2 regions of the Pseudomonas spirodelae genome follow, and region 1 is predicted to be linked to the other one. Evidence: predicted binding sites of a transcription regulator. Region 1 holds the regulator's gene; the other holds the start of a gene.
The links. Region 1 encodes sigma-54, which starts transcription at its own class of promoters, with help from an activator protein. Its sites were predicted from a motif close to ANTGGCATNNANNTTGCTNT; they were not measured.
Positions count from the first base shown of each region.

Region 1 (10,341 bases):
CTGGCCAGCACCGGCACCACTGCGTTCTTTGTGCACCCGGCCGAAGCCAGCCACGGCGATATGGGCATGATCACCCGCGATGACGTGGTGTTGGCACTGTCTAACTCTGGCTCCACTGTGGAAATTGTTACCCTGCTGCCGCTGATCAAGCGCCTCGGCATCACCCTTATCAGCATGACCGGCAACCCCGAATCGCCGCTGGCCAAGGCTGCCGAAGTCAACCTCGACGCCCGCGTAGCGCAAGAAGCCTGCCCACTGAACCTGGCCCCAACCTCCTCCACAACCGTATCCCTGGTACTGGGTGACGCACTGGCCATCGCTTTGCTGGAGGCCCGCGGCTTTACCGCCGAAGACTTCGCCTTCTCCCATCCGGGCGGCGCATTGGGCCGACGCTTGCTGCTCAAGGTTGAAAACGTCATGCACGCCGGCGCCAGCCTTCCGCGCGTCAAACGTGGCACCTCACTGCGCGACGCGCTGCTGGAAATGACCCAGAAAGGCCTGGGCATGACGGTCGTGACCGAAGACGATGGCCGCCTCGCCGGGGTATTCACCGATGGCGACCTGCGCCGCACCCTGGATCGCAATATCGACGTTCGCCAGACCATTATCGACGAGGTCATGACTGCGCACGGCAAGACTGCCCGCGCGGAGATGCTTGCAGCAGAGGCACTGAAAATCATGGAAGACCATAAGATCAGCTCACTAGTCGTGATCGACGACAACCAGCAACCGGTTGGCGCATTGAATATGCACGACCTGCTGCGCGCTGGAGTCATGTGATGAGTACTGACGTGAACACCCAAGACCTGCTGCAACGCGCCAAGGCCGTCAAACTGGCGATTTTCGATGTGGACGGCGTACTCACCGACGGCAAACTGTATTTCCTCGTCGACGGCAGCGAATTCAAGACCTTCAACACCCTCGACGGCCACGGCATCAAAATGCTGATCAACTCCGGCGTACGCACTGCAATCATCAGCGGCCGCAAGACCCCGGTGGTTGAACGACGCGCGCAGAACCTGGGAATTCAACACCTGTACCAGGGCCGCGAAGACAAGCTAGTGGTACTTGATGAGCTACTCGGCGAACTGGGCCTAGACTACTCACAGGTCGCTTACCTGGGCGACGACCTGCCCGACCTGCCAGTGATGCGCCGCGTAGGCTTAGGCATGGCGGTCGCCAGCGCTGACGGTTTTGTTCGCCAACATGCTCACGGCATTACTCATGCGCGCGGCGGCGAAGGTGCTGCACGTGAGTTCTGCGAGCTGATCATGCACGCCCAAGGCACACTTGAAGCAGCTCAAGCCGCTTACCTATAAGGCCTACCATGCCCCGCAAATTATTTAATATTGCTCTGCTTGCCGGCGTCATCGCGCTGGTGGCAGCACTTGGCTACTGGAACCTCAGCCCCGACGGCTTTAATCAGCAGCCTGACAGCGCCGTGACCGACAATGCCATCGACTTTTACGCCACTAACACCTATACCGTGCAATACCAAGTCGACGGCAAACTGCACTATGAGCTGACTGCAGACAAGGTCGAGCACATCAAGGCCAGCGATATCACCCTGATGACCAGCCCGAACATGGATCTATTCCGCGGCACAGCGCTGCCCTGGAAAATCCGCAGCGAGCGCGGCGAAGTCTCTCCAGGCGGCACGGAAGTCGAATTGATCGAGAACGTACGCGTCGATCGTACTGACGCCAAAGGCCGCCCAACCGTTCTCACCACCAGCCGCCTGACCGTCTTCCCCGAGAAGGAATATGCGCAGACCCAGCAAGCCGTTAGAATCGTCGCGGCCAATGGGGTGACCACGGCACAAGGAATGAAAGCGTACATGAATGACGGCAGGATGCTCCTGCTGTCCAACGTAAGAGGTCAGCATGAGGCTCGTTAACACCCTCCCCCTACTACTCAGCCTCAGTGCCGCACTTGGAAGTGCTAGCGCCTGGGCTCTGCCGTCAGACCGCGATCAACCGATCCGCATCCAGGCCGACAGTGCAGAGCTTGATGATAAACAAGGCGTGGCGGTTTACCGCGGCGACGTTGTGATTACTCAAGGCACACTGAAAATCACGGGCAACACCGTGACCATCACCCAGAACGCCCAAGGCGATGTCGAAGTGTTTACCTCAGTCGGCAAGCCGGCCTACTACGAACAACTGCCATCGGCCGACAAGCAGGTCGTCAAAGCCTACGGCCTGACCATCCAGTACTTCATGGCCAATGATCGCGTGGTATTGATTGACCAGGCCAAGGTGATCCAAGAAGGCAACACCTTCGAAGGCGAGAAAATCGTCTATGACACCCAGCGCCAAATCGTCAACGCCGGCCGCGCCACAGGCACCAACATCACTGCGCCACGTCCGCGCATTGACATGGTGATCCAGCCGAAGAACAAACCAGCCGAACAGCAGGCGCAGTAATAATGGCCACATTGAAAGCCCAACACCTGGCCAAAAGCTATAAAGGCCGCCAGGTCGTACGCGACGTCAGCCTGAGCATCGACAGCGGACAAATCGTCGGCCTGCTGGGTCCCAACGGCGCCGGCAAGACCACCTGCTTCTATATGATCGTCGGCCTGGTGCAGGCCGATCAGGGCCGCGTGATGATCGACGACCTCGACGTCAGCCATCAACCTATGCACGGCCGCGCGCGCGCCGGTATCGGCTACCTGCCGCAGGAAGCCTCGATCTTCCGCAAGCTCAGCGTGGCCGACAACATCATGGCCATCCTGGAGACCCGCAAAGACCTCGACGGCGCATCACGCCGCAAGGAGCTTGAGGGCCTGCTGCAGGAGTTCCATATCAGCCATATCCGCGACAACCTCGGCATGAGCCTGTCCGGTGGTGAGCGTCGCCGCGTAGAAATTGCTCGCGCCCTGGCAACCAACCCCAAGTTCATCCTGCTCGACGAGCCCTTCGCCGGTGTCGACCCCATCTCCGTGGGCGACATCAAGCAGATCATCCATCACCTCAAGGCCAAGGGCATCGGCGTACTGATCACCGATCACAACGTCCGCGAGACCTTGGACATTTGCGAGACGGCTTACATTGTCAGCGATGGCCAACTGATCGCCGAAGGTGATGCCGAGACCATTTTGGCCAACCAGACAGTAAAAGAAGTTTACCTGGGGCATGAGTTCCGGCTGTAACCACGGCTTTTCTCAAGCCTGTTGCAGCCAAGGCTAGGCAAAAGCTTTAGAGTCAGGCATATAATTTGCTTCCTGGTGGCGTTTTTAAAAATGCCCTGTAGTGGATTGCGCACAGACGCCGGTAAATAAGGTCTGCAATGAAACCATCGCTCGTCCTGAGAATGGGCCAGCAGCTGACGATGACACCGCAGCTGCAACAGGCCATCCGTCTGCTCCAACTGTCGACCCTGGATCTGCAACAAGAGATCCAGGAAGCCTTGGAGTCCAACCCGATGCTCGAACGCCAAGAAGAGGGCGATGACTTCGACAACTCGGACCCCATGGCCGATGGCGCAGAAAGCGCCAATACCAGTGAGCAGGCTGAAGCCCCCCTTCAAGAAACCAGCTACCAGGAAACCACGCAGACTGTGGACAACCTGGAAGAAGGTGACTGGGGTGAGCGCATCCCCAACGAGCTGCCCGTCGACACCGCCTGGGAAGACATTTACCAGACCAGTGCCAGCAGCCTTCCCAGCAACAGCAACGATGATGACGAGTGGGATTTCACCACCCGCACCTCCAGCGGTGAGAGCCTACAAAGCCATTTGCTGTGGCAGCTCAACCTGGCGCCAATGTCGGACAAGGACCGCCTGATTGCTGTAACCCTGATCGACTGCATCAACGACCAAGGCTACTTGGAAGAAACCCTGGAAGAAGTGGTCGACGCATTCGATCCCGAGCTGGACATCGAACTCGATGAAGTCGAAGCCGTGCTGCACCGCATTCAGCAATTCGAGCCCACCGGCATTGCCGCGCGTAACCTGGGCGAATGCCTGCTCCTACAACTGCGCCAGCTGCCTGCAAAAACACCGTGGCTGAGCGAAGCCCAGCGCCTGACCAGCGATTACCTCGACCTGCTTGGTAGCCGCGACTACAGCCAGCTGATGCGCCGTATGAAGCTCAAGGAAGATGAGCTGCGCCAGGTCATCGATTTGATCCAGACCCTCAACCCGCGTCCCGGCTCGCAGATAGAATCCAGCGAACCGGAATATGTGGTGCCCGACGTGATCGTGCGTAAACACAACGAGCGCTGGCTGGTGGAGCTGAACCAAGAAGCGATGCCGCGCCTAAGGGTTAACGCGCAATACGCCGGCTTTGTGAAGCGCGCCGACTCCAGCGCCGACAACACCTTTATGCGCAACCAACTGCAAGAAGCGCGCTGGTTTATCAAAAGCCTGCAAAGCCGCAACGAAACCCTGATGAAAGTCGCCACGCAGATCGTCGAACACCAGCGCGGCTTCCTCGACTACGGCGACGAGGCCATGAAGCCCCTCGTGCTGCACGACATCGCCGAAGCCGTAGGGATGCACGAGTCGACTATTTCACGGGTAACAACGCAGAAGTTCATGCACACCCCGCGCGGCATTTACGAGCTGAAGTACTTCTTTTCCAGCCATGTCAGCACCTCTGAAGGGGGCGAATGTTCGTCGACAGCGATCCGCGCCATCATCAAAAAACTGGTCGCGGCGGAAAATGCGAAAAAGCCGTTGAGTGACAGCAAGATCGCTGGTCTACTGGAGGCACAAGGCATTCAAGTCGCTCGCCGTACGGTCGCAAAATACCGTGAGTCCCTCGGAATAGCGCCCTCCAGCGAGCGCAAACGATTGATCTAAGGCGGCACTAAGAAGGAAGACCCGTCACACTGCACAGAACCTTTCAGGTAAGGCTTTTTCGCTACGCGGCCATACAGCCAGAATCCGTTCTGCCAGAGTCTTCCACGCCACAGTGTTCCGGCGGCAGGCCTCTTGCCTGCCTCTTACACACGGTAACAAGGAGAAAGCGGTATGCAAGTCAACATCAGTGGACACCAGCTGGATGTGACCGACGCCCTGCGCGACTATATCGGCGAAAAACTCGGCCGATTAGAACGCCACTTCGACAAGATCACCAATGTACAAGTCATCATGGAGGTCGAGAAACTCAAGCAGAAAATCGAAGCGACCCTGCATATTGCAGGCGGTGAAGTCGTCGCGAATGCCGAGCATGACGATATGTACGCCGCCATCGATTTACTGACCGACAAACTCGATCGACAACTCATCAAACACAAGGAAAAACAGCTCGATCGTCAACAAGGCGCTATGGCCCGCTGACGTCGTCTATCTCCTATGATCCGACTTGAAACTATCCTGACCCCCGGCCGTTCCCTAGTGAACGTGCCGGGCGGCAGCAAAAAACGTGTTCTCGAACAGATTGCCAACCTGGTAGCGCGAGAGCTGCCTGACCTGGATGGCCAAGACATCTTCGAAAGCCTGATTGCCCGTGAAAAACTGGGTTCAACCGGCTTCGGTAATGGCATTGCCATACCGCATTGCCGCCTGCCGGGTTGCACTGCACCGATCAGCGCCCTGCTGCGCCTGGACGCTGCGGTCGACTTCGACGCCATTGATGGCGCCCCCGTCGATCTGCTGTTTGTTCTGCTGGTGCCAGAGGCCGCCACTGACGCTCACCTGGAATTGCTTCGGCAGATCGCTAGCATGCTCGACCGCAGCGACGTGCGTGCCAGCCTGCGCCAAGCCGAAAGTAGCGAAGCCTTGTATCAAGTGGTCGTTGACGTACAAAGCCAACTCAATCGAGCCTGAACATGCGCCTGATCATCGTTAGCGGTCGTTCCGGCTCCGGGAAGAGCACGGCCCTCGATGTGCTCGAGGACAACGGTTTCTACTGCATCGACAACCTGCCCGCGGGGCTGCTGCCAGAACTGGCCGAGCGCGCTCTGTTGCATACCGAACTGCTGCATCCGCAGGTCGCGGTATCCATTGACGCGCGTAACCTGCCGAGCCATCTCAAGCGTTTCCCCGAGCTGCTCGAAGAGGTTCGCGCCCGGCACATCAAATGCGATGTGCTCTACTTGGACGCCGACGAAGAAACCCTACTCAAGCGTTTCTCGGAAACCCGCCGGCGCCACCCGCTAACCAACGAGAATCGCTCGCTGGCTGAAGCCATCGCCGATGAAAGCCTGCTGCTAGGCCCGATCATCGACCTGGCCGACCTGAAAATCGATACCACACACCTCAACCTTTACCAACTGCGTGACAGCATCAAGCTACGTCTGCTTAGCCAGCCCGAGCCGGGCACGGCATTCCTAATTGAGTCTTTTGGCTTCAAGCGCGGCATGCCGGTGGATGCCGACCTAGTATTCGACGTGCGCTGCTTGCCTAATCCCTACTGGAAGCCAGACCTGCGCGACTTCTCCGGGCTCGACCAGCCGGTTGTCGATTACCTCAGCGCCCAGGCCGATGTTGAGGAGATGTACCAGGATATCCTTGCCTACCTGACCAAATGGCTGCCGCGCTTTGCCGCCAGTAACCGCGCCTATGTCACGGTGGCGATCGGCTGCACTGGCGGGCATCATCGCTCGGTATACCTGGCCAACCGCCTAGGCGAAACGCTGAAGCCCATTCTAAAAAATGTCCAGATTCGCCACCGCGACCTCAGCTAAGGAATTGCCGCGATGCCCGCCTGCGAAATCACCATTATCAACAAGCTTGGCCTGCATGCCCGTGCGGCTGCCAAATTTGTTGGCGTTGCCGGGCGCTTTCCTTGTCAGGTTAAGGTCGGTCGCAGTGCCGATAGCCTGGTGGATGGCAAAAGCATCATGGCGGTTATGATGCTCGCCGCCGGCAAAGGCACTGACGTTCATCTGCATACTGAAGGTGAGCAAGATGCCGAAGCGCTGCAGGCACTGAGCGAGCTGATCAACAACTACTTCGATGAAGGCGAGTAAACACGCAGGCCATAAAAAATGTCCTGAAGCTATTTAAAAGTCGCGTAGCGACGGCTCGCAGAGTGGCTGCTCTGAATGGCAGGTAATAAAAAGGGCTGCTCACGCAAATGGGCAGCCCTTTTTTGTGCCGTATTGCTTAGCTACCGGCCACCGTCATCCGCTCGATTAGCACCGAACCGGTGCGAATGTTACTGCGCAGCTCCAGATCATTACCAACTGCGACAATCTGCTTAAACATGTCACGCAGGTTGCCGGCGATGGTGACTTCTTGCACCGAAAACTGGATTTCACCGTTTTCCACCCAGTAACCACCCGCACCACGCGAATAGTCACCAGTGACCATATTCAGCCCCTGCCCCATCAGCTCGGTGACCAGCAGACCGCGTCCCATGCGCTTAAGCAGGGCTTTCTGGTCTTCATCGCCATGACTGACGAACAGGTTGTGCACGCCGCCGGCGTTGGCAGTACTGGGCATGCCCAGCTTGCGCCCGGAATAGGTGCTGAGCACATAGGACAATAGCTCGCCGCGCTCGACAAATGACTTGGCATAGGTCGCCAGACCGTCACCATCGAAAGCGGCACTGCCGAGTGCGCGTGGAATATGTGGCCGCTCATCAATGGTCAGCCATTCTGGGAACAGCTGCTGGCCCAACGCCCCCTCAAGAAATGACGACTTGCGATACAGATTGCCCCCAGAAATAGCCGCCAGAAAGCTGCCAAACAGCCCGCCAGCCAGCTCAGCGGCAAACAGCACCGGTACTTCACAGGTCGGCACCGGACGCGCACCCAAACGGCTCACGGCACGCTCGGCAGCCAGGCGACCAATACTGCCCGCATCGGCCAGCAACTCGCCCTGGCGGTTAACGTCATACCAGTAGTCCCGCTGCATCTGCCCGGCCGCTTCGGCAATCATTACGCAGCTGAGGCTGTGCCGTGTACTGGCATAGCCACTGACAAAGCCATGGCTATTACCGTAAACCCGGCACCCCTGATGGGTATTGAGCGTGGTGCCATCGGCGTTCTTAATCCGCTGATCGGCAGCAAAAGCCGCCGCCTCACAGCTCAACGCCTGCTCGATGGCCTGCTCTGGGGTGATTGACCAGGCGTGATACAGATCCAGCTGCGGCAGTTCGCGCGCCATCAGTGCAGCATCGGCCAACCCTGCGCACTCGTCCTCGGAGGCATGTTTAGCAATCGCCAACGCCGCCGCGACGGTTTCACGAATGGCCGCCTCACCGCTGGCGGACGTGCTGGCCGAGCCCTTGCGCTGGCCAACATATAACGTGATGCCAAAACCTTGATCACGGTTGAACTCGACCGTCTCCACTTCGCACTGACGCACCGTGGTGGACAAGCCCTGCTCCACTGACACAGCCACTTCACAGGCGCTGGCCCCCTGCTTTTTCGCTTCGGCAATAATCTGCTCCACCTGCGCCTGCAATTGCGGCACGGCCTGGGGCCCGACGATGTCTACTGCACTCATAAAAACTCCTGAACGATAAGCGGCAAGCGCGACCACACAGGCCAGACGCTTACAGCTGGAAACTTACTGCTATCATGGCGGCGTTTTCCACTGGACCGCCACCATGTCTGAATACCTTGACGACTTCTCCGGCGAGAAGAGCAAAACCCAGATCAAACGCGAGCTGCATGCGCTACAAGATCTGGGGCAACGCCTTACTACCCTGAAGCTCGATCTGCTGAACAAGCTACCGCTGACCGACGAGCTGCGCCGCGCGCTCGCCGAAGCGCCCAAGCACACCGCCAACGCGGCGAAAAAACGTCATGTGCAGTTTATCGGCCGGTTGATGCGCGACCAGGATGTCGAATCCATCCTGACCCTGCTTGACCAGCTAGATGCCTCCACACGCCAGTACAACGAACGCTTCCATAACCTCGAGCGTTGGCGCGACCGCCTAATCAACGGTAACGATGACACCCTGGAGGCCTTTGTCGGTGAGTATGCCGAGGCTGACCGCCAACACCTGCGTCAGTTGATCCGCCAGGCTCAACACGAACTGGCACAAAACAAAGCGCCAGCAGCTTCACGCAAAATCTTCAAATACATCCGCGAGTTGGATGAAGCGCAACGCGGTTTGCGCTAAGCCGCGATGGTGGGTTACGCCTTCGGCTAACCCACCCTACGCCCTTCTCAACACACCCTACGACCCTGTTCCCCCGACGGTAATCGCATCAATCTTCAGCGTCGGCTGGCCAACTCCTACTGGTACAGATTGGCCATCCTTGCCGCAGGTGCCTACGCCGCTGTCCAACGCCAGGTCGTTACCGACCATCGACACCCGGCTCATAGCTTCAGGGCCATTACCGATCAGGGTGGCGCCTTTGACCGGCGCAGTGATCTTGCCGTCCTCGATCAAGTAGGCCTCGCTGGTGGAGAAGACGAACTTGCCGCTGGTGATGTCGACCTGGCCGCCGCCGAGGTTGGCGCAATAAATGCCTTTCTTCACCGAACGGATGATTTCTTCCGGGTCGCTTTCACCGGCGAGCATGTAGGTGTTGGTCATGCGCGGCATCGGCAAGTGCGCGTAGGATTCGCGCCGGCCGTTACCGGTCGCCGCCACGCCCATTAGGCGGGCATTCAGCTTGTCCTGCATATAACCCTTGAGCACACCGTTTTCGATCAGCGTGGTGCACTGGGTCGGCGTGCCTTCATCGTCCATGCTCAGCGAGCCACGGCGCTCAAATAAAGTGCCGTCATCGACGATGGTGCACAGGCTGGAGGCGACTTTCTCGCCCATTTTGCCACTGTAGGCCGAACTGCCCTTGCGGTTGAAGTCACCTTCCAAACCATGACCGACCGCCTCGTGCAGCAGCACACCGGACCAGCCCGCGCCCATCACCACCGGCATGCTGCCAGCGGGTGCGGGAATCGCTTCCAGGTTAACCAGCGCCTGGCGCAACGCCTCACGGGCATAGCCCATGGCGCGCTCTTCGTTATTGCTGGTCTGCTCAAGGAAATAGCGGTAATCGGTGCGCCCGCCGCCGCCATGACCGCCACGTTCACGACGACCGTTCTGCTCGACGATTACGCTGACGTTGAAGCGTACCAATGGGCGGATATCAGCCCCTAAGCTGCCGTCAGCCGCGGCGACCAAGATGCGATCCCAGACACCTGCCAGGCTAACTGAGACCTGCTGAATACGTGGATCGAGGGCGCGGGTGGCAACATCAATGCGTTTGAGCAGCTCGACCTTTTCCGCACGGCCCAACACATCCAGCGGGTTGTTCTGGGCATACAAGGGCTTCACCAGCGGGCTGCTGAACGCCTGCACGCGGGCACTTTGCCCAGCCCGGGCAATCGAGCGAGCCGCACGTGCCGCCTGACTCAGGGCATCGGCGGTGATCGCATTGCTGTAGGCGAAACCGGTTTTTTCCCCGGACTGCGCGCGTACGCCAACGC
Region 1 is NZ_JAYEET010000055.1:142,894-153,234, reverse strand. Features, by position in the region: gene SOP97_RS18740 (KpsF/GutQ family sugar-phosphate isomerase) at 1-780, shown strand, start outside; gene SOP97_RS18735 (KdsC family phosphatase) at 780-1,319, shown strand; gene lptC (LPS export ABC transporter periplasmic protein LptC) at 1,328-1,897, shown strand; gene lptA (lipopolysaccharide transport periplasmic protein LptA) at 1,884-2,426, shown strand; gene lptB (LPS export ABC transporter ATP-binding protein) at 2,429-3,154, shown strand; gene SOP97_RS18715 (RNA polymerase factor sigma-54) at 3,292-4,806, shown strand; gene hpf (ribosome hibernation-promoting factor, HPF/YfiA family) at 4,978-5,286, shown strand; gene ptsN (PTS IIA-like nitrogen regulatory protein PtsN) at 5,302-5,775, shown strand; gene rapZ (RNase adapter RapZ) at 5,778-6,635, shown strand; gene SOP97_RS18695 (HPr family phosphocarrier protein) at 6,648-6,920, shown strand; gene pmbA (metalloprotease PmbA) at 7,057-8,403, opposite strand; gene yjgA (ribosome biogenesis factor YjgA) at 8,507-9,025, shown strand; gene tldD (metalloprotease TldD) at 9,083-10,341, opposite strand, start outside.

Region 2 (7,192 bases), on a different contig from region 1:
CACCGCATCGAGCATGCGCGACATGACAATAGCCGCGTCGCCAATCGGCTCACCGCGGCCCAGTTGGGTGTCGCGCGGCGACAGAAAAATCGCTTGGCCACCGAGCTGAATCATCCCGGCTTCGAACGATAGGCGGGTACGGGTCGAGGCTTTCTCAAAAATCATACCCAGCACGCGATTTTTCAGCGGCTCGAACAGCACGCCGCGGTTACGCAAGTCCTTGAGCTCCATGCCTCGGCGGATCAGCCCCACCAGCTCATCGGGGGTGCAATCCATCAGCGAGAGAAAGTGTCTTGCGCTCATCGTTAACTACCTTTTGACAGCGAGGCGCAGGTTCAAGGGCCGAGTGAAATAGAAGAAACGGCAGAACCTACGGCTTAGGGCCGCACCATGCGACGAAACGGGGAAGGCGCGATCTTATAAGCAAATGGCGAGCAGGCGCAAATAGCCAACTGGCCCTGCAGCTAAGGTGCGCAGCCGTTAATTTGGGCGAGTGAGCGTCTATCGGCTGACCTGATGCAGGGCAATTCATGCGGCGAACCCTGCTGGCACAGGCTACGACCTATTGTCATAGTCTTGGCTTACCGATGCCTTGCGGTATCGAATCAGAACAAGAGGCCAGGCCATGAGCAAGTCCCTCCACCACCGTGCATGTCATCTCTGCGAGGCTATTTGCGGCCTGACCATTGAAACTGAAACCCAGCTTGATGGCTCCACGCTGATCCGCTCGATCAAGGGTGACCCTCAAGACACCTTCAGTCGCGGTCATATCTGCCCCAAAGCGGTGGCCCTACAAGATATCCAGAGTGATCCCGACCGCCTGCGTCAGCCGATGCGTCGCGTGGGTAGCGAGTGGCAGGCAATTGACTGGGACGCAGCCTTCGAGCTGGTAGCCGAGCGCTTCAGCGCGGTCCAGGCCGCACACGGGAAAAACGCCGTAGCGGTGTATCAGGGCAACCCGAGCGTGCATAACTACGGCCTGATGACCCACAGCAATTATTTCCTCGGCTTGTTGAAAACCCGCAACCGCTACTCTGCCACCTCGGTTGATCAACTGCCGCATCACCTGACCAGTCATTTGATGTATGGCCATGGCTTGCTGATTCCGATTCCGGACATCGATCACACCGATTTTATGCTGATCCTGGGCGGTAACCCGCTGGCCTCTAACGGCAGCATCATGACCGTGCCCGATGTGGAAAAGCGCCTGAAAGCCATCCAGACGCGGGGTGGCAAATTGGTTGTGGTCGATCCGCGACGCAGTGAAACTGCCGCGATTGCCGATCAGCACGTATTCGTGCGCCCGGGGCAGGATGCCGCGCTGTTGTTCGGCCTGCTCAATACCTTGTTCGAAGAAAATCTGGGGCGCAGTAGCCACTTGGTGGTGCAAGGGCTGGAAGAGGTGCGCCAGGCCATTGCCGGTTTTAGCGCCGAAGCCATGAGCGCACGCTGCGGCGTCCCTGCGGCGACGATTCGCCAGTTAGCCCGCGACTTTGCCGCCGCTGAGTCGGCGGTGTGCTACGGCCGTATGGGCTTATCGACCCAAGCCTTTGGCACCTTGTGCCAGTGGCTGGTGCAACTGATTAACTTGGTGACAGGCAACGTCGACCGGGTGGGCGGGGTGCTCTGCACTGAACCGGCTGTGGACCTGGTGGCCTCGACTTCGGGCGGGCATTTCAATCGCTGGCAGAGCCGGGTATCTGGTTTGCCGGAGTACGGCGGTGAATTACCGGTGTCTGCCCTCGCTGAGGAAATGCTTACCGCCGGCGAAGGGCAGGTCCGCGCACTGGTGACGGTAGCCGGTAATCCGGTGCTGTCCACGCCCAATGGTCGTCAGTTGGAGCAAGCGCTGGAGGGGTTGGAGTTTATGCTCAGCATCGACTTCTATATCAACGAAACCACCCGCTATGCCGACTTGATCCTACCGCCGACCGGGCCGTTGGAGCACGACCACTACGACACCACCTTTAATATGTTCGCCGTGCGCAACGTCACCCGGTTTAACGAGGCTGTTCTGGCCAAACCCGCCAATGCATTGCACGACTGGGAAATTTTCATTGGCCTGGCTAAGGCGTTTGCCGGCAAGAATGGCCTGGAACTCAAGCCGACCATGGCGCCTGAGCAGATGATCGACATGGGCCTGCGTATGGGGGCTTACGGTGACCAGTCAGCCCATAAGCTGTCCCTGGCGAGATTGCGTGAGCACCCGCATGGCCTCGACTTGGGTGCACTCAAGCCAAACCTGGGCGCACGGCTGAAAACCGTTAATCAGCAGGTGCAGGCCGCGCCGGCGGTGATCATGGCCGACCTGCTACGTTTTGCCGCGCAGCCGGTGGCCAAGACTGACGAGTTGCTGTTGATAGGCCGTCGTCATGTACGCAGCAATAACTCCTGGATGCACAACTACCACCGGTTGGTGAAAGGTAAGCCGCGCCATCAGCTGTTGATGCACCCCGCGGACTTGCAACAGCGCGGGCTAAGCGATGGCCAGCGAGTGCGGGTGCGCTCGCGGGTTGGAGAGATTGAGGTCGAAGTCGCCGCCAGCGACGAAATGATGGCTGGTGTAGTCAGCCTGCCACATGGCTGGGGGCATGCGCGGCCTGGCGTGCAGATGGCAATTGCCAGTGCACAACCGGGCGCCAGTGCCAACGACCTGACCGATGAACGGCAGCTCGACAGCCTATCCGGTAATGCCGCGCTCAACGGTGTTCCGGTGCAGGTGGAAGCCGCCTGATAGGGTTTAGTTGGCCATGGGCGCGGTAGGGAAGGCCGAGCATTGCGCTCGGCTTTTCGCTACAATGCGCCACCGCGCCGACCCGAGAGTCGGAAAGTTAAGTCCTGAGGTGCCCAATGGATATCATCGAAACCATCAAAGAGCAGATCGCCGCCAATACCGTTCTGCTGTACATGAAAGGCTCGCCGAACGCTCCGCAGTGCGGCTTTTCCTCCAAGGCTGCACAGGCTGTAATGGCGTGTGGTGAAAAATTCGCCTATGTCGACATCCTGCAAAACCCGGAAATTCGCGCCAACCTGCCGAAATACGCTAACTGGCCAACTTTCCCGCAACTGTGGGTCGGCGGTGAGCTGGTCGGCGGTAGCGACATCATGGCGGAAATGTTCGACAAGGGTGAGCTGCAGACCCTGATCAAAGACGCTGTGCAAAAAGCCGACGCGTAAGCCGGCATTGCATAAACAACAAACCCCGCACTTGGCGGGGTTTGTTGTTTATTGCGCGGATGTTTATTCGTCCATTTGCGACTGCAGATAATTCTGCAGGCCTACCGACTGGATCAGGCTGAGTTGAGTTTCTAGCCAGTCGATGTGCTCTTCTTCGGAGCAGAGGATGTCTTCCAGTAATTCGCGGCTGGCGTAGTCGCCGATGCTTTCGCAGTAGGCAATCGCCGCTTTCAGGTCGACGTGTGCCTTGTGTTCGATCTTCAGGTCACACTCGAGCATTTCCTGAGTGTTCTCACCGATCAGGATTTTGCCGAGGTCTTGCAGATTAGGCAGGCCTTCGAGGAAGAGGATGCGCTTGATCAGCTTGTCCGCATGCTTCATCTCGTCGATAGACTCGTGGTACTCATGCTCACCGAGTTTCTTCAGGCCCCAGTCCTCATACATGCGTGCATGCAGGAAGTACTGATTGATCGCGACCAGCTCGTTGCCGAGGATCTTGTTCAGATGCTGAATGACTTTCTTGTCGCCTTTCATGTCTGCGTCTGCCTTGCAGGGGAGTTAGCGTTTGATTCTGGGCTGAGGGTTTTAGGCTGTCAAACCTAAGTGCCTGAATTCAAAGTTAAATCCAATCTGAGTAAGAATGCTTAAGTTCTGCATCTTGCTGCTAAGGCATTGAATTACAGTCATAAAAAAACCGGACGCAAGGTCCGGTTCTTTTTCGCGCGGTCGATCAGGCGGCACTAAAGCTGGCTGTATAGGCCATGACTGCCTGGCTGCTTTGCACGTCGCTTAACGTTTCGCGTACCACTTGCTTGGCAAGGCAGGCGCACTTGCCACACTGGCTGGCAACGCCGAGTGCCGCACGGACATCACGGTAGCTGCAGCAGCCCTCATAGATGGCTTCACGGATCTGACCGTCAGTTACACCTTCGCAGAGACAGACGTACATAGTTAAGGCTCGTGGTGGGGCAGTGGTTCGTGTGAAGGATACTAATGATAATGAGAATGCTTGTCAAAAGTGTGTGTAGTTGACTGACAAACGGTGGTCGTCGACAGGCCTGCTTCTCTTCTCGCGCTGTACGGACCTTGCTGGGCTGAGGGTTCTGAGCCCTTCATATCGCTGCATCGTGGCATTGGTCTGGGAGAAAGCGCTGCCCGAGATCTAACGATCAAACATCGTTCCTGACGTTTATCGGCCCGCGCCGTTTGTATTTGCCGGGTGGGGGCAAAGGGCGGGGCGTGATTGCCGCTGGCATGCCTATGGGCGGAAAGCCTTTGCCGCTTTGCCGCCTATAACGACCGGTTTATTGATTAAATCATTGATAAATAAGTGAAAGGTTAAGTGGCACAGCCTTTGCATATGGTCATGCACGGAAAACAACTACGCCAATTGGCAAAGGTTTCTGACCATGAGCATCAGTTTCGATCGGGCACTCGGCATACACGAAAAGGCACTCGGCTTTCGCACCCAGCGTGCCGAGGTGCTGGCCAATAACATCGCCAACGCCGACACGCCTAACTTCAAGGCGCGTGATCTGCAATTCGCCAGCGTGTTGGCGGAACAAAGTGCCCAGAGCCAGCGCGGCGCGACCAGCCTGAATCGAACCAATAGTCAGCATATCCCGGCTGACGGTGTGACGCTCAGCGATGCCAGCCTGGCGTACCGCATGCCGATGCAGGCATCGATTGATCAGAACACCGTTGACCTGCAAATCGAGCAATCCAACTACGCAGAGAACTCGGTGCAGTTCCAAGCCAGTTTCACTCTGCTCAACAGCAAATTCAAAGGGCTGGTCAGCGCCCTGCGCGGCGATTAATAGGAGCCTGAAGCTATGTCACTTACCAGTGTTTTCAACATCGCCGGAATGGGTATGAGTGCTCAGAGCACTCGCCTGAACACCATTTCCAGCAACATCGCCAACGCCGAGACGGTCTCCTCGAGCATTGATCAGACGTATCGCGCACGGCATCCGGTGTTCGCCACCGTGTACCAGTCGGCGCAGGGCGGTGACCGTGGTTCGTTGTTTGCCGAGCAGGACAATGCCGGTGCCGGCGTACAGGTATTGGGCGTAGTCGAGGATCAAAGCAGCCTGATGCCGCGCTATGAGCCGAACCATCCGGCGGCCGATGAGGGCGGCTACGTTTACTACCCCAACGTCAACGTGGTGGAAGAGATGGCCGACATGATTTCCGCCAGCCGGGCCTTTCAGACCAACACTGAAATGATGAACACCGCCAAGCAGATGATGCAGCGCGTATTGACCCTGGGTCAGTAAGCCACCGGATTAGGAGCACGAACTTATGAGTACTGTTGGTGGCGTTAGCGCGAGTGGGCTGGATCAGTACCAGATCAAACCTGAAACGGGCGGCAAAAAAGAACTTGGTAAAAATGAGTTCCTCAATTTGCTCGTTGCGCAATTGAACAACCAGAACCCGCTGGAGCCGCAAGGTAACGGCGAGTTTATCGCCCAGCTGGCGCAGTTCAGTCAGGTTGAGGGGATCGAGAAGCTCAACACCAGTATGGGCTCCTTGGTCAGTGGCTATCAGTCATCCCAGGCGCTGCAGGCGTCTTCGCTGGTCGGGCGCAAGGTCATCGTGCCTACGGATAAGGCGGTGGTTGATACCAGTGAGAGCTTTAAGGCGAGCCTTGTTCTGCCCGTCAGCAGCAGCAACGTCTACGTGAATGTATACGACGCTTCCGGCTCGGTGGTTTCGCGGGTCAACCTGGGCGAACAGCAGGCCGGCAATGTCAGCTTTATTTGGGATGGCAAGGACAGCAGCGGCAATCTGATGCCGCCCGGCACCTACAAGTTTGAAGCGCAGGCCACCTATGACGGCGAGGCGAAGGGGCTTTACACCATGCTGCCGGCCAACGTCGATAGCGTAGTCCTTGGCGGCAGCGAGTTGATGTTGAACCTGGCGGGGCTCGGCAGTGTGCCGTTGTCGCAAGTGCAGGTTATCGGTCAGTAATTAACGGGTTTATGCGGCCGGCTGTCCGGCAAAGGAGTCTTCCATGAGTTTCAACATAGGCCTTAGCGGCCTGCGTGCTGCCACCAGCGACCTCAATGTGACCGGTAACAACATTGCCAACGCCGGCACTGCAGGCTTCAAACAGTCGCGTGCCGAGTTTGCTGATGTCTATGCCTCATCGGTATTGGGCACTGGTAAGAACCCTCAGGGTAGTGGTGTGCTGCTGGGTGATGTGTCGCAGCTGTTCAATCAGGGCAACATCAATTACACGCAGAACGCGCTGGACCTGGCGATCAATGGCAATGGTTTTTTCCAGGTAAACAACAATGGTGCCTTGAGTTATACCCGTGCCGGTTATTTTGGTACGGACCGCGAGGGTTTTATCGTCGACAACTTCGGCTATAACCTGCAGGGCTATACCACTGATGCCAATGGCGTGCTGCAGCAGGGTGTGGTCGGCAACCTGCAAGTGCAGACTGCAAGCCAGGAGCCCAAGGCCACCACCAGTATTTCTCAGGGTTTCAACCTTAACTCAACCCTCGCGAGCCCAACCAATACGCCGTTCGACCCGGGCGATCCGACTACCTATAACTCGTCGACCTCGACCAATATCTATGACACTCAGGGTAACGCCCACGTACTGACGCAGTATTTCGTCAAGGACGCTTCGAACCAGTGGCAGATGAATATTCTGATCGACGGTCGCAGTCCGTCCAACCCGGCTGCCGCAGTACCAGCGGGCACTGAGCCGGACCGCTATCAGTTGAATTTCGATGCGGCCGGGCAGATCAGTGCATTGGCGCAAATTACTGATATCACAGCGGTCCCTCCGACCACAGGGCCCGCGATAACTCCAGCAGGGCAATTTACTATTGGTACCTGGAACCCGGCTGCGCCGGATACAGGCTCACCCACAGGCTGGTCGCTCAATGGAGCGCAAAGTAATCCAGGTGGTTTTACCTTTGACATGCGTGGTTCTACCCAGTTTTCCAGCGCTTTCGCGGTCAACCGCGTCAGTCAGGATGGTTACACCACTGGCGAGCTG
Region 2 is NZ_JAYEET010000013.1:163,789-170,980, forward strand. Features, by position in the region: gene argF (ornithine carbamoyltransferase) at 1-303, opposite strand, end outside; gene SOP97_RS05755 (molybdopterin oxidoreductase family protein) at 626-2,734, shown strand; gene grxD (Grx4 family monothiol glutaredoxin) at 2,851-3,177, shown strand; gene bfr (bacterioferritin) at 3,241-3,711, opposite strand; gene SOP97_RS05770 (bacterioferritin-associated ferredoxin) at 3,908-4,126, opposite strand; gene flgB (flagellar basal body rod protein FlgB) at 4,587-4,994, shown strand; gene flgC (flagellar basal body rod protein FlgC) at 5,010-5,453, shown strand; gene flgD (flagellar hook assembly protein FlgD) at 5,479-6,147, shown strand; gene flgE (flagellar hook protein FlgE) at 6,191-7,192, shown strand, end outside.
Region 2: a site for sigma-54 is predicted at 4,519-4,538, ahead of flgB (flagellar basal body rod protein FlgB). Genes of this name have one in related genera too.